Regions from separate parts of the Sporosarcina sp. Y352 genome, predicted to be linked through region 2. Evidence: riboswitches for the same ligand, from Rfam matches in the RefSeq annotation. Region 2 holds a riboswitch; the other holds the start of a gene.
The links. Region 2 has a riboswitch for preQ1 ahead of AC1TO6_RS09130 (QueT transporter family protein). Riboswitches for the same ligand answer to the same signal wherever they lie in the genome.

Region 1 (8,221 bases), on a different contig from region 2:
CCGTCGTTTTCCCTGTACCCGGTGGTCCTTGAATAACGTACAAATCATTTGAAGTCATTGCTCCAGTGACTGCTTCTTTCTGGAACTGGTTAAGTTCATTATGAAAAACAAGATTCTGTTGTTTCTTGGAAATACGTACAACTGGGCGCTCTTCAAAAAGTACCCTTTCCAAATTTGCATTAGCAGCAAGTCCATCCTGTAGATCTTTGAACCCCTTTCGAAGTCTCCTTACCTGGCTAAGCGCAGCAAAGTTACTAAATACTGCTTCCTTATATGTATTCGGATTCCATTCATTCCGGCGAGCCATCTCTTTATAGTTGCGACTCAGTTCGATTTCTACAATCCCTTTGCCCTTACTCGTATTAATAACATTTCCAATTTCATTTTGAAGTCCTTTCAACTTAACACTGAAACCATTAATTGTATTCCATTCATTTCCTTTTAGTTCTTTACATCGAATGGTCAATTTACTGAAGTCTGCATTCAAAGATGCGTGTGAAAAAGGCGTCGTCAAATCATCGACATCGGCAATTCTTTCCTCTACTCGCAGATAGCCTTCCCAGCCGGCAATTCTTTTCTTCACATACTCCGAACGTTCTTGTGCAATCGGCAATTCTCGAATGCTTGTGTAAAGATCAATCGGCATTGCAATACCTGTACTACGCCCTACCAGAAATTTCAAGCGTGCTGGAAGACGTCTGTTTGTCTGGACGGGTTCTTTCCTTCCCCTAACTTGAAAACCGGTTGCCAAAAAACTTTCATTTTGATAAACGCATTCCATTACGGCCACTCTATCATTTAGACGTTTTGATAAAACTTCATTCGCTACGTTATCAAAGTAAATTGAAAACGACATATTTCCCTGTCTATTATTCGGTCGTTTTTCAATATATACATAAAAGGATTCTTGCATCGAAAAAAATGCATATTCGTCCATTGTCAATTTCGCTATTCCTTTGCGGGCATTATCCGTCATGCCTAGTCCGCACCGCATTACCTTAAGTGTGGATGAATCTTGTTTCATTAGCATGCCCTCTTTCACAATCTGATAACTATAAACATGGAAAAGTCAGCATCCCTATTCAGATTACTGACTTTTCATTATGACTTATACGATTATTTTGTACTGATTTCTCATTTGTAAAATGCGGCTAACAGACGAACTACCTTGTTGGCCCAATAAATCAGCAATTACCTTTTTTCGTGTTTTGGATTTTCACTCTAGACAATTATAGTGTATTTCCGAAGCAGTGTCCCATATAGTCACTTGCACCAATGACAATAAATCCCTGAATAATTATCCTGAATTGAGAGAACATAAGTATACACAAAATGGAGGTGACTTTTTGAACGTAAATAGCAATTCGGACAAAAGAACTTATACAGTATCTGGAACAGATATTGAAGACGTAAAAAGAAAAAATGCAAACTCGGGCCTAACTTATAATGAAGTAAAAGAATTAATTGCCAAGAGTGGCGGACTTGGAACTGGTATCTTCAGTGATACAAATCCAGATGAAGTGACAAGGAACAATCACATATAGCAATTCATTTTAATAGGGGGTGAAAAAATGGAGAAAGACAAAAATAACGATAAGGGTAAGAAAGCGACTAGTGTAACACCCCAAGGTTATGCAGATACTGACTTATCAAAAGATCCAAAAAGCAAACTGGAAGAAGCCGCTAAAAAGAAGAACACGAAATAATAATTTGTCTTTTTTGCACATTACGACATCAATTTGAAGTTGACTGCAATATAATCCAAACTCAGCCTTTAAGTTGTAGGCTGAGTTTATTTGTACGTATTACTGCCGTCCATGATACAATAAAGATTATACGATCCAAGTATATTGTGAGCGAATACAATCTGAATAACTTGAGATATTATCCGAGTAATTGATTGTTTTCTATCTGACGCGTTAAAACATTAACAACCTCATTGTGAAAGGGGGATCATTTCATTGATTAATGAAGCAAAGTTAAATAAAGAAGCCATGCACATCCTTAAGTTGACAAGTAGAACCTTTTATATCCCCATCAAATTACTAAATCCAACATTAAGAAAGTCTGTAGGATCAGCATATTTATGTATGCGAGCAATTGATGAAATTGAAGATCACGAAGGATTACAATCGGAGACGAAGCAATATCTTTTGCGCTCAACAAGCGAACTTTTAAAAGCAGACTTTGATGGTGCAGCCTATCAACAACTATTAAAGCCTTATGAGGACCTTTTACCTGAAGTAACATTAAGGCTGGCTGATTGGCTATCTTTTTGTCCGGAAAATATTATGGACAAGGTAAAAGAGTCAACAAGTATTATGGCAGACGGTATGGCCAAGTGGGTCGAGAAGGATTGGTTAGTTAAAACCAAAGAAGATTTAGATGAATATACATACTATGTAGCAGGATTAGTAGGTGTTATGCTTTCGGATATATGGGAGATGTATGATGGAACTAAAACAGATCGTGAATTAGCTATAGGATACGGACGTGGTTTGCAGGCAGTCAATATGCTTCGCAATCAAGAGGAAGATGCTGATCGCGGTGTTCATTTTATTCCCGATGGTTGGGACCGTAACGACATGTTTTCCTATGCAACAAAGAACTTGGATAAAGCGGATGCGTATGTAGAGTCATTAGACACTAAAAACATTCTTTTATTCTGTAAAATCCCACTTGCCTTGGCAAAAACAACATTAAAAACGCTTAAGAGTGGTAAAGAAAAAATGTCACGAGCTGAAGTTGAATCTACAGTTGATGAAATTATTAATGAAAATTGACACCTATTTATATTAATACCTTCGAAAAAGTATAGGTAAGGCATTAAAAAACATCCCAGCCCTTGTCAATATGACATAGGCTGGGATGTTTTTTCAAATGCCACAACTTAGCTCAGCTTCCTTTATTTTTTATTGTCTGTTGAATCCTGCTTTCTTGTGTCAGCTGAATTCTTTCCATCAATGGGTTTCTTAGAAGACTCACGCAACTTCGCAATGTCTGTTTCCTCACCAAACTCAGTATCGTAACTGAGATTATTAACGCCTCGACGATTGGTTTCTTTATCTGCGACTGTTTCTTCGATTGGATTAAATAAGATACCCAAGCAAGCCAATCCACTTAACCCAACCAGACCGTAAACCACCCGTGATAAAAACGCCTCTTGTCCACCAAATAGTGATGCTACCAAATCAAACTTAAAGAATCCAATTAAGCCCCAGTTGATTGCTCCAATTATTACCAAAGCCAAGGCAATTCGTTGTATCGTTCTCATGATTTTAACACCTCCCTTATTTAATTAGCAGTTTCGAACAATTATTGAATCCGCAATACCGTTTCGAGTTTTAAAGGGATTACATCATTACGAATGGGCACCATAAAAACACTCTTCTCGGTAATTGTTAAGATTCGTTATTATCTTCTGCTAAAAAAGCGTTTTAATACATAAATCATAAAAATTTGTGGAGTTAATCGGCACTAATCCTATATATTTTATGCTTCCCGTTTTTGATCCTTGGTGATGTCAATTCCCTTTATACAAATGAATGTACCAACAAATCACATTTTATATATTAAAATTGATTAGGATTAAATCGGTATATAAATACTGAATAAATATATCATTTTATTTAAAGTGGAAACTACTACTAGTAGCTTCTACTCCTATGCTATTATTAACATTGTTCGAAAAAGAGGTTCGAAAACTCCCTCTCAAAAAAACTAAGGAGATGTTTACTATGAAAAATGAAAAAGCAGTCGTTGTATTCAGTGGCGGCCAAGACAGTACGACATGTCTAATTTGGGCATTGAAAAATTTCGCTGAAGTTGCGACGGTCACGTTTGATTATGGTCAGCGCCATTCAGCGGAAATTGAATGTGCAAGAAAAATTGCGGATGAGCTCGGTGTGTCGTTTAAACTGCTCGATATGAGCCTTATTAATCAACTATCTGCTAATGCTTTGACACGTGATGAAATCGAAGTAAAAGAAGTAGATGGTGAATTACCTTCTACCTTTGTTCCAGGAAGGAATCATCTATTTCTGTCGTTTGCGGCTGTCTATGCGGATGCGATTGGAGCCCGGCACTTAATAACGGGTGTGAGTGAAACTGATTTTAGCGGATATCCAGATTGCCGTGACAATTTTATTAAGTCATTGAATGTCACGTTGAATTTAGCAATGGATGGGCGCTTTGTTATCCATACGCCTTTAATGTGGCTGGATAAGGCCGAGGTCTGGGCAATGGCTGATGAATTAGGTGCACTTGATTTTGTACAGCACAAAACACTTACATGCTACAACGGAATTCCAAGTTCAGGCTGCGGGGAATGTCCAGCTTGTGTGTTACGAAATGATGGACTAACTGCTTACATTACTAAAAAGTCTGAAGGTGTTTCCGAATGATGCAGCAATTTTACCCACAAGTTCAGCACTCGTTTCGTTTTGAACTTAACAAAGACATGCATTTTTCGGCGGCGCATTACATTCCGAGTGAAAATGCTGGAAAGTGCCAAGTGATGCATGGGCATACGTACTATTTGAACATAACAATCGGAGGAAATGAATTGGATTCAATTGGTTTTCTGATTGATTTCAAGGAACTCAAAACCCTCATTCATGATAAATATGATCATTCCGTATTGAATGATCATCCTGAATTTAAGGCTAACTTCCCTACAACTGAGAAATTAGCCGAACAGATTTATAATTCAATTCAGGAAGTTCTACAGACGAGGAGCAATAAAGCAGTCTGTCTTCAGGTCATTGTCCGTGAAACGCCAACAAGCTACGTCATCTACCGGCCTAAACTGGAGGAGAACGTATGAAGATTCCTGTGATGGAGGTGTTCGGACCAACTATTCAAGGTGAAGGAATGGTAATGGGATTGAAAACGATGTTCGTTCGGACATCAGGGTGTGATTATTCATGCTCGTGGTGTGATTCCAGTTTCACGTGGGATGGTTCAGGAAAGAGCGTTTCGAAACAACCTATTGAAATTATAGATGAACTTAAAGCAATTGGTGGGCAGTCATTTTCACATGTAACAATTTCAGGTGGGAATCCTGCGCTTCATAAAGGTATCGGGGAACTTGTTGATTTATGCCATGAACAAGGCTGGAAAGTTGCGGTTGAAACGCAGGCTTCTTTTTGGCAGGATTGGTTGTTGGAAATCGATGATATTACCCTTTCTCCAAAACCACCTAGTTCTGGAATGGCAACAGATTTCAGCAAACTGGATACATTTATGGAGAAACTGCTTAATACGACGGCTAGTTTGAAAATCGTCATTTTTGATGAAGTGGATTTCAAATTTGCCGAAGCCGTCCACCAACGTTACCCGGCTTTTCCTTTCTTTTTACAGACAGGAAACGATGATACGACGACGACTGAAAATGAACTGCTAGTGTCTACTCTACTGAATCGGTATGAATGGTTGGTTGATTTGACCGTCAATTCATCTATCATGAATGACGTTAGGGTGTTACCTCAGCTCCATACCCTTATATGGGGGAATAAACGTGGGGTTTAGATATGTACTAATAAAATTACCCATGGTAATTGTCCAGAATCGCCAGCGAATAATTTAATCCACACAATGAGCAATACGGATACAGTTGTATTACTTTATATTGAACGACTTCAATACATTATCGAAATGTATTAATACGTAGGGATGCGATTTCGTCGCATCCCTACTTTCATTTTAAGGAAGAACACTTCTTATAGCACACAGCAAAGAATACAATGTGCTAAGTACTAGAGTGCCCAAAAACTATTCATTCGTCTATCTACCACTTGTCTCTTATACAGTTTAAACTGTTCTAGAAAATAGCCTTAACTTCCAGTGTTGTTAATGAATAAAAACGGGTATAATTAAGCATACGAGAAACTATGGAATAGGGGGCTCGATTAGATGAAGAGAAAAGTCAGTAATTCTGAATACCGTGTTCTTGAAAAGGAGTTTCGCTATTTGGAACAAGCAGGAAAGCTTGGGACGGATCAAAGAAGCGCACTTCTATCGGAATACGAGCCTACTGAACGAGTGGGTTTTGTGCGGGTCTTGCTGGTCTTTGGAGCCATTTTAATAGGTGTCGGTATTTTAAGTTTCATCGCTGGAAATTGGCAGGAAATACCGAAACTTGCAAAGTTTATTCTATTATTCTTTGCGACAGCTGGCTTTTATATTGGCGGCTATAAAATGGAAGAACGTTATCCAAAAACATCGCGTAGCCTTTATTATATCGGTGTGGCTGTGTACGGTGCTGGTATCTTCTTGATTGGCCAGATGTTTAACCTAAGCGCAGGCGTCTATGCAGATTTCTTCATGTGGGGACTCGGGATATTACCGCTCGCATATTACTTGAAAGATAAATTTATAGCTGCAGTAGCAACAGTATTTTTCATTATCTATGGATTCAATGTATGGGGTGGAATCAGTGGTGTACCTTACTTCCTTCTACTTGTCATTCCATTTCTTTTTTGGATGAATGAAAAAAGGTTCGATCATTCTAGAGGTTTGTTCATCGCTAATACGGTTTTAGCAATGACGTTTATTTTCAATTTATTCATCTATTTTGATGTGCATGGGCTTCTTATTGCAAGTACTTTCTTCATCATTGGGTTATTTCTCGCCTTTTACCCGTTTGGCAGGTACCAATTATCGTCTGAATGGCTTGGTTCAGTTGTCTATGGAATAGCGGGTCTATTTCTAACATTTCCAACTACTTGGATAGATGTTGTTTCTGGAGATACTGCCGAAATCATGGCGATTATTTTCACAATTGTTTTCGCGATAAAACTACTGTTCTTCTTGAAAATCGGTAGTTTACCCGCTGTTCTCATTGTTTGTGCACTGATTTTCCGCTTTTACGCAGATTTGTCATATGACTTCATGCCAAAATCACTATTCTTTGTCATTGGTGGTTTGATCCTAATTGGCTTTGGTTTCTGGTTTGAAAAGACACGTCAGAGGAAAGGTGATAGCCAATGAACAGGATGAAAAATAAGCGTTTTGGTTTCATCGTTGCATTAGCCATCCCTCTTATATTGTTAATTAGCTTGACTTTTAAACCGCTATGGGCGCTAACGTACGGTGAAGATATCAGCTTGTTAACTGTGCCTGTGGATCCGAGAGATTTATTGTATGGAGATTATGTAACGCTCCGCTATGAAATTGAGGAAGTTGCAAAAAGCGAAATTCCCACAAGTATTTTGAAAAAAATTGAAAAACACACGAATTCCAATCAGTTAACTGTTTATGGAAAGCTAGTTAAACAGGGAGACATTTATGTACTTGATAGCTTAACTGATAAAAAACCAAAAGGCAGTATTTACTTAACTGGAAAACTGAATGGCTATGACTATCAAAATACGACAGGTATAAACGTTCATTCCATTAACTTTGGTTTAGATAGATTCTATGTACCAGAAAACACTGGAAAAGAGCTTGAGGATTTATCTGCTAAAGGGCAATTGGTTGCTCACTTAAAGGTGAAAAACGGTTATGCAATTTTGAAGGATATTCAAGCAATTCAATAACATGAAAAAGCCCAAAACAAGTTCAGGTGAACTGTTTAGGGCTTTTTTGTTTAGCTTTTCAATCGTTTTTTGATTTCCATATCATTCAACCACTTTTCTAGTTGAAAAATAAGTACGACAAACTTGTTCCGCGACTTTTTCTAATAGCTCACTTGCGTTTTCCATGGCCTCATTTAAACTCATCGGTTTATTCATGATGCTGTATGCTCCAATTACGCCGTACTGATAAAGTGAATCGATATCCCCCATTAGCGACCCAGCCAGAATTATAGTAGATACATTGCGTTTATTTGCCATTTGGGCAACTCCCATGGGTGTTTTTCCAAAAGCCGTTTGAAAATCCAGTTGTCCTTCGCCCGTAATGACAAGGTCTGCATTTAATAGATGTTCGTCAAGCCTTGTATACTCGAGTACGACATCTACACCCCGCTTCATTGTTGAAGGAAAAAACGCAAGTACTGCGCCTCCGAAACCACCTGCCGCACCTGCTCCCTGAAGTTCATGGAGTCTAATGCCTATTTCCCTTTCAATCAAATTAGCAAAATGTAAAAGGTTGTTGTCTAAGAGTTCAGCTATTTCTTTAGTCGCGCCCTTTTGCGGACCAAACACGTGTGAAGCCCCATTAGGTCCAACAAAGGGATTCTCAACATCAGACGCTATCAAAAATTGACTCTCAATAATGC
Region 2 (8,221 bases):
CAGCGAGCGCATTGATCGGAGACTTCTTATATATGGTTGGACAACGTGAAAAGGTTCTTATCAAAAGTTAAGAAAAAGGCGATTCCATCTCAGGAATCGCCTTTCTTAACATTATTTCAAATTCATCAACTTTAATTCAGCTTTTAACGCTTTGAGCAACGCGACAACCATTAGCAGCATGACGAAAGAAAATGGCAGCGCAGCAATGATAATCGTATTTTGCAGTGCGGTGAGGCCGTTGACAGAAAGCAAAATCAGCGCAATTGTCGACTGGATAACACCCCAAATGAGCTTCACATTATTCGGCGGAGTCAACGAACCATTCGTTGATTGCATGCCAAGGACAAATGTCGCTGAATCCGCTGAGGTAACGAAGAAAGATACAATCAACAAAATTGCGAAGACTGATATGATGAACGACATAGGCATAACATTGAACATTTCAAAGATAGTTAGTTCTGTACTAGAAGCCGTCAAGTCGACAAGTCCTTTTTTCTGGATATCAATCGCTGTCGTACCAAATGCTGAGAACCAGAATGTAACCAGTAATGTAGGTGCAGCAAGCACGCCAATCATGAACTCCCTAATTGTTCGGCCTTTTGAAACGCGGGCGATGAACATACTGACAAACGGTGCCCAAGAAATCCACCATGCCCAGTAGAATATTGTCCAATCATCAAGCCATTTCCGGTCGGTAGAGTCCAATGGAGCTGTACCGAAACTCATTTGGATAAGGTTTGCAAAGTAACCGCCAAACGAATCAGTGAACATATTAAAAATGAGTAATGTTGGTCCGAGAACGACGATAAATCCAAGCAGTGCAAGGGTAAGAACAAGGTTTGTATTCGACAAGTATTTGATGCCCTTGCTTAATCCAGACCATGCGGACGCAACGAACAGAACCGTTATGAATGCGATGATGACAAACTGTGAAAAGATATTAATTTCAATATCAAATAAATAGTTTAGGCCTGCATTAATTTGAACAGCGCCGAAGCCGAGTGATGTAGCGACACCGAATGCTGTTGCGAAAACGGCGAGTACATCGACGAGAGTACCCCATGGTCCAACCATTTTTTTACCGAATATCGGCTTCAATGTTGCTGAAATTAATCCCGGCTCCCCTTTACGGAACTGGAAGAAGGCTAACGATAGCGCAATGATCCCGTACATGGCCCATATATGAATCCCCCAGTGGAAGAAAGACTGACGTAAGGATTCTTTGAAAGCTTCATCCGTATTTGGATCTTCCGAGGCTGGACTGATAGCAAAGTGTGATAATGGTTCAGCGGCACCGTAAAAGACAAGGCCGATTCCCATTCCGGCGGAAAACAGCATGGCAATCCAAGTGACTGTAGAGAACTGCGGGCGATCCGTGTCTTTTCCAAGCCGTATTTTACCGAATGGACTAACGATGAAAAAGAAACTGAGCGCTAACATGAATGACATGAGCAGCATATAGTACCAACCGAATGACGACGCAACAAAGTTTCTGGCATTCGTTGTGACGGCTTCAAAACTTTCGGGTGCGAATGCACCATATCCAACGGTCAATATGATAAGACCAATTGTGATATAAAAAACGTTTGATATTTTCTTCATACTTCCCCCTCGTGTTACTGGTAATGTAGAAACAGTTTTTAACTATACTAGCAAAATGTAATGAAAGCAACTGTGCGGTTAAATAAGTATTCCCGTTAATAAGCCTTTCCATTCGTGTTCAGGGACAATGCGGAGTACTCTATTTAAATGAAAATAGCTGAAAATCCATAGATTTTCAGCCGGTTTCTCAATCTTCATCTTTAATGTCGCGATCGGGTGGAATGGGTTCGTTACGCCATTCGTCAATTTGGTGTTTTAATGTTTCAAGCTGTTCTAAATAAAGACCAAACTGATCTTTGTTCACTAGAAATTGTTCGCCGTCATGGACAGAACGAATCCGTCCTTCTCTTACATACTTCTGAATTTGTTCGACGGGCATGCTAAGATATTCTGCAACTTCTTGAATGGAGATATACATCTAAGCCCTCCTTGGAAAATTCAGTTGAAGACAAAGTGGCGAGTGCTGTTTCGGTTAAATCAATTTCTTGAAGTTTAGACGTTTATTCAAAGCCAGCATAATCGGAATTCCAATTGCCATGACAACAAATTCACCGATTGCAACTGTTAACCATGTAAGTAGGAAAGGGAGCTCTAATGCTAGGTTTAACTCGAAAGCAATGATGAACATGGTAAAGGTGAAAACTAGTGTGTTGAAGACCATTCGCTTGAAAACTCCAGATATAAATTTAGCGGAAAATATCGTGATTGAAAGAGCTATAATTGATTGACTCACGCCGAAAAATAGATCATACATGCCAAGTGGAGAAAACAAGTTTGTGACGAATACTCCGAGCACAATACCAAAGAAGAACTTCTTATTAAACACTATAAGGTGGTTGAACAGCTCAGAGATACGAAATTGGATTGCTGAATAAGCCAGTGGTGCTATTAATAGAGATACGGCTACATATAAAGCGGCAATGATCCCGCTTATGGCCATTGTTTTTATTTTCATTACTTATTTCCTCCTAGTTTTTTAGCGTGGGATGGTTACGAACCACGTGTGAACAATTAGTGATTATAGTACATAGTTACTAGTCGTGTCAAGTGAACTTGAAATGTTGGAACTCTCGAATTAAATGGTATCTTCTATATATATAGGGAAAAGGAGCAGTTGAATCATGTCGCAGCGAATTGCCTACACAGTCGTGTTGTTAGGTGCAATCCTATGGGGAACAACGGGCACTGCACAAACGTTCCTCCCGCAAACCATCCATCCATTGACAGTTGGTGCATCACGGCTTGCGGTGGGTGGTTTTTCATTGCTGATTCTATTACTAATCATGCGTAAAATTGATTTCCGGAATTGGCCGTGGAAAGCTACGATTTACGCGGCTATTTCAATGGCCATTTTCCAGTATCTATTCTTTTCTTCTGTCAGATTAACCGGTGTCGCGATAGGGACGGTCGTTACCATCGGCAGTTCGCCTGTTTTTTCTGGAATCATCGAATGGTTCTTGTTAAAGCGCCGTCCGACATTTATTTGGCTTACAGCTACCGCTCTTGCGATTGCGGGGTGTGCACTACTATTTTTAAATAAAGACGGTATCGTTGTTAATCCAGTAGGTGTTTCGATGTCGCTTGGGGCAGGGCTATTGTTTGCCTTTTACGCACTTGTAAACAAAGAAGTACTTGAAAAAACGGATGCTGTACCTGCTGTTGCAGTCATCTTTTCTATTAGTGCGTTGTTGCTGATGCCATTTGTGTTTTTATTCGAAACGGATGGTCTGATTTCTACTCGGGGAATATCTGTGGTCCTGTATCTTGGAATAATTACGACAAGTGTAGCGTACATCCTGTTTTCAACCGGATTAAAAAGAATTCCATCGTCCTCTGCCGTTACCCTATCACTTGCTGAACCGCTTACTGCAGCTGTTTTGAGTGTTATTGTGGTTGGCGAGCATCTCGACGGAACGTCCTGGACGGGCATTGCTATGTTGCTAGGCGGAATCCTCGTATTGACGCTCAGTGGTAAAAAAGTGAAGAAGTCTAGCTTGTTAAATGAATAAACCCCTGGTATCCCTATCGGTATTTGGGAGGCCAGGGGTTTTTTGCCGATATATATGTTGAACAAATGAATACGGGAGGCCATTGAAAAAGTCACGAGACATGTGAATGAATTAGAAACTCTGCTAATACCGCTTGCCGCTTCGTGGTAGCTGGATAGACCTTGTAAGAAAGCGTATTTCTTTATCTATAATTGCGGAGGTGATTATTAAAAGTACCAACATTATAGTTAGATTCAGAAATCCCGCTAATACCGCTTTGCGCTTTGTGGATGCCTCCCGCGATAAGCCAGAAAGAAGACCGCTTTCAGTCTTATCGCTTCGGCTACCACGAAGTCGCGCCTTCGCTGGATGGTCTATGTAAGAAAGCGCATTTCTTTATCGGAGATTAGTGCAATCTGCAGTGCGTCTTTCTTCAATGAAATTAGTATCAAATAGTAATCACATTATAATCTCAGCATCTACATCTCAAAATCACACTTCTCTCGATTATGAACACATCAGCGCAGGCGCGGCAAAGGGGTAGCCGAAGCTCTGAGACTGGATGCGAAGCGCTAATCCAGGCTCATGGCGAGAGGCATCCCCAAAGCGCCAAGCGATCTACAAACCACACTCCAAACCGCACTCTCTCGATAATGGACACCCCAGCTTAGGCGCAGCAAAGGGGTAGCCGAAGCCCTGAGACTGGATGCGAAGCGTTAATCCAGGCTCATGGCGAGAGGCATCCCCAAAGCGCCAAGCGGTCTATAATCCACACCCCGAATCACAACTCTCTCATTAAATAGATTCAACGGGATTCTTTAATTGAACATATATAATCTGTTCTTAAGACTTTCTTCATAATTACAGTTGGTGAATGTTAAGATTTGGCGGGTACAATTGGTATCATAGAGAAAAGCGAGGTGCGGAAGATGGCGAAATTCACAGTGCTTGTAGCGGATGACGATCAGGACATCCGTAACGGGATTGAAATATATTTGAAAAATGAAGGTTATGAGGTACTGAAGGCGGCGGACGGTGTAGAGGCGCTTGAGCTACTGGAGTCGAATGATGTCCATCTTCTAATTCTCGATATAATGATGCCAAATATGGATGGTATTACAGCGACGTTCAAAATTCGGGAAGCGCGCAATATCCCGATTATCATGCTGAGTGCGAAGGTGGAAGACTCCGATAAAATTCATGGACTATCCGTTGGTGCAGATGATTATGTGACGAAACCGTTCCATCCAATGGAGTTGATGGCTCGTGTGAAGTCACAATTGCGTCGCTATATCCAATTTGGGACGTACGATGGCCAGAAAAAAGTAGAAATCGACGGGCTAGTTCTGGATGAAGAAGCAAAGGAAATCACTATTGACGGTGGCGTGGTAAAACTGACACCAATTGAATACAAAATTACAGAGTTGCTGATGAAGAATGCGGGGCGTGTATTTTCTATCAACGAAATCTACGAACGCGTTTGGAATGAAGCAGCGTACAATGCTGAAAATATCGTTGCGGTACATATACGTAAAATACGCGAAAAAATCGAAGCAGATCCGAAAAATCCGAGATATGTAAAGGTGGTGTGGGGCATTGGTTACAAAATCGAAAAATGACTGGGCTGTAGTTTGGTCAATCATCGCGATTGTCATTGCCGCTTTGAGTATCGGTTACTGTTTCTCCCACATCATTGACCTGGTCGGAAATGGAATGGAACGTTCCAGTAGGGCGATTGCTTACTTCACCCGGATAGTGAAAGGAAATGTGTGAATATGAAAAATAAACGAATGCCTCTTATTGTCTGGTCGATTCTTATCGCCTTGTTTTTAACTGCGCTTGTCTCTTTTATAAATACGGGTCCAAAGTTTATCGGGAATAGCTTTGTTGATACAGAGGATTTTAAATCTGAAATGGAGTATTTATACGATAAAATTAGTACAACCGTTTTGAATCCGATTGATGTGGAAAAGGAGAAAAAACAAATCAAAGTATCAAAGGAGGAAATCGACGAACATCGTGAGCGTTACGGCACATTGGCTGAACAAATTTCCAATATTACAGCCCAATATCAAGACCGAATTGAAGAAGCGAAAGCGGCTGGCAATGAAGTGTTAAAAACAGAACTGATTAAAGAGCAAGAGGTGAAAATAGATGATATTCGAAAAAACTTCCAAGATGATAAACATGTAGAGGCAAAAGTCCGTGAAGAAAAAGGAGAAGCGCTTGAACAATATGTAAGTGAAAGATTCAATGGTGTGGACGATTATAACTTCCGGTGGGTTGCCTATGAGTTGAAAGATGTGGAAACGGGTGAAACGTTTGCGTCCGGTGATGTCAAAACGCCCGCCGCCTACAAGAGAATGTACAATTCCAAGGAAGGGTACTTCAAGGCTAAGTCACTTCGAATAAAAAATGCTGATTTATACCAGTACACAGGAAACCATACTGGGGAATACATCGACAGTAACCGCTCAATAATCGGAAACCCAGATCGGACTTTCGAGGGTATTGTCGTCATTTCAAAAGGGATATCACAGGAAGGGTCTCATGGTCAACTTGCAGCCTGGTTTAACAAATCAAAATATATTGCCTATAGCACTTGGATTGTCGGGCTAATTGCATTAATCCTCCTGTTGACAAAGTTTCGTTTCAATAAGAACTGGGTGAAGGATAGAAGAGGGGCAGACTGGTATAGTCATTTAAAAATCGATGTAAAAGGAGCTCTGCTGGTTACAACATTGCTGATGCTCTATATTAATTTATTGTTTGTTGCAGACTATGCTTATTTTTATAGCCTCGAAAATTTGGTTATATATGTAATTTCTTTTGTTTTCCTTACACTCCTCGTATTTCTAACAGTGTTACAGCTGGTTAATTTCATGGAGCGAATAAAAGATGAAGTGGTGTTGAAACAAGAAATTAAGGATAGTTATAGTATGAGATTTATACTTGCATGGCAAGGGATGTTTTTGAATCGTTCAATTGGTGTTCAATCGTTCCTTCTATTAATTGGCTTTTTCCTAGCGGGCATCGGGTTTGCCGTCGTTCTTATGCAACCCATATTAATTATGATTTACATTCCACTTGTATTGTTTGCTGGGCTGCCATTCCTCTATATTTTCGTGAGAAGAACGGCGTATTTGAATCGTATTATTGTGGCTACTGAAGCGATGGCGAATGGACGCCTTCATGAGGAAATTAAAATCGAAGGAAAATCACCGCTTGCAGACCATGCGCGGAATCTCAATAACCTACGCGAAGGTGTCCGCAGTTCCATGACCGAACAAGCGAAGAGTGAACGCCTAAAAACGGAACTTATTACGAACGTTAGTCATGATCTTAGGACACCATTAACGTCCATTATTACGTACACGGATCTATTGAAAAAGGCAGATATCACAGCTGAAGATAGAACAAAGTATATAGATATTTTAGATAGGAAATCACAGCGTTTAAAGACATTGATTGAGGATTTATTTGAAGTTTCGAAAATGGCAAGCGGTAACTTGGAGCTTCACAAACAACGTGTCGATTTGACACAATTGCTTCAACAAGCACTTGCAGAACACGAAGAAGAAATTTCGAAATCGGGCCTTGATTTTAGGGTGAACTTACCAGAGTCTACGCTTGTTGCCTATGTCGACGGGAAAAGATGGTGGCGCGTACTGGATAATTTGATTGTCAACGCCATTAAATACACATTGCCGGGTACCCGTATCTATATTACACTTCGAAAAGTGGGAGATAACGCGGAATTCGTCGTGAAAAATGTGACGAAGTATGAGCTTGGTGAAAACACCGACGAATTGTTTGAACGATTCAAAAGGGCTGATGCATCACGCCAAACGGACGGTTCTGGACTTGGTCTTGCGATAGCACAATCCATCGTCGATTTGCATAATGGGAATATGAAAATTGAAGTAGATGGAGATTTATTCAAAGTAACGGTCGTCGTGGCGGCGGTTTAATAAATGGACAATGATGTGAGCTGTACGCAATGCCTTTACCCAAGGGTATTGCGTACGGCTTCTTTCTATTTGCGGATTCATTACGATTGAAATGGGTTTACGGCTTTCCTTTGGCGGGAATGATTAGGTAAAGTTCGCAAATTGATCATTCTTTCAATAGAAGTAAATAATATACACTCCAACAAGTAAAACACCGATATCTGCAAACATATGAACTGTCCAAGAGGGCAAAATGGTTCCGCTTTTTTCATTGGCCAACTGAAAGATCACTCCTCCCAACCAGAGTCCTGCAACGGCAACTACGAGAAGTGCTGGACTGAACCAAGGTAGAAAAATTGCGATATGGTAAATTGCGAACAGGAAGGATGGAACAAGAAGCCGGACTTTTGAATTGCTTATAATATTAGGCAACAGGCCGCGGAAGTAAAACTCCTCCAGTATCGAATTACCGAACAAGATATAGAATGCGATGAAAGTGAACACTGTAGCTGTTACACCAGCATCTTCTAAATCGCCAATAAGTTCATTGAGATTAATGAATGGCTTTAATAGGAGAAATGACATGATGATAACGGCCATTATTAAGATTCCCGAAGCGATTGCGATACCCATACTTTTAGAATCTGTACCGCGTAAGCGTAAGAATGGAAATCCAAACTT

Region 1: it holds a riboswitch for preQ1, as region 2 does, so the genes downstream of both, queC (7-cyano-7-deazaguanine synthase QueC) here and AC1TO6_RS09130 (QueT transporter family protein) in region 2, are expected to answer to the same signal.

What each region holds. Positions count from the first base shown of each region.
Region 1 is NZ_JBXCJE010000003.1:100,349-108,569, forward strand. Features, by position in the region: gene AC1TO6_RS05990 (AAA domain-containing protein) at 1-1,024, opposite strand, end outside; gene AC1TO6_RS05995 (gamma-type small acid-soluble spore protein) at 1,347-1,544, shown strand; gene sspL (small, acid-soluble spore protein L) at 1,572-1,706, shown strand; gene AC1TO6_RS06005 (squalene/phytoene synthase family protein) at 1,962-2,783, shown strand; gene AC1TO6_RS06010 (DUF378 domain-containing protein) at 2,906-3,274, opposite strand; PreQ1 riboswitch class I at 3,687-3,730, shown strand; gene queC (7-cyano-7-deazaguanine synthase QueC) at 3,738-4,403, shown strand; gene queD (6-carboxytetrahydropterin synthase QueD) at 4,400-4,825, shown strand; gene queE (7-carboxy-7-deazaguanine synthase QueE) at 4,822-5,529, shown strand; gene AC1TO6_RS06030 (DUF2157 domain-containing protein) at 5,914-6,990, shown strand; gene AC1TO6_RS06035 (GDYXXLXY domain-containing protein) at 6,987-7,538, shown strand; gene AC1TO6_RS06040 (glycerate kinase) at 7,620-8,221, opposite strand, start outside.
Region 2 is NZ_JBXCJE010000004.1:313,012-321,232, reverse strand. Features, by position in the region: gene AC1TO6_RS09145 (homoserine dehydrogenase) at 1-71, shown strand, start outside; gene AC1TO6_RS09140 (BCCT family transporter) at 112-1,602, opposite strand; gene AC1TO6_RS09135 (excisionase family DNA-binding protein) at 1,790-2,020, opposite strand; gene AC1TO6_RS09130 (QueT transporter family protein) at 2,075-2,557, opposite strand; PreQ1 riboswitch class I at 2,565-2,609, opposite strand; gene AC1TO6_RS09125 (DMT family transporter) at 2,724-3,611, shown strand; gene AC1TO6_RS09120 (response regulator transcription factor) at 4,520-5,209, shown strand; gene AC1TO6_RS09115 (hypothetical protein) at 5,187-5,363, shown strand; gene AC1TO6_RS09110 (sensor histidine kinase) at 5,366-7,561, shown strand; gene AC1TO6_RS09105 (CPBP family intramembrane glutamic endopeptidase) at 7,715-8,221, opposite strand, start outside.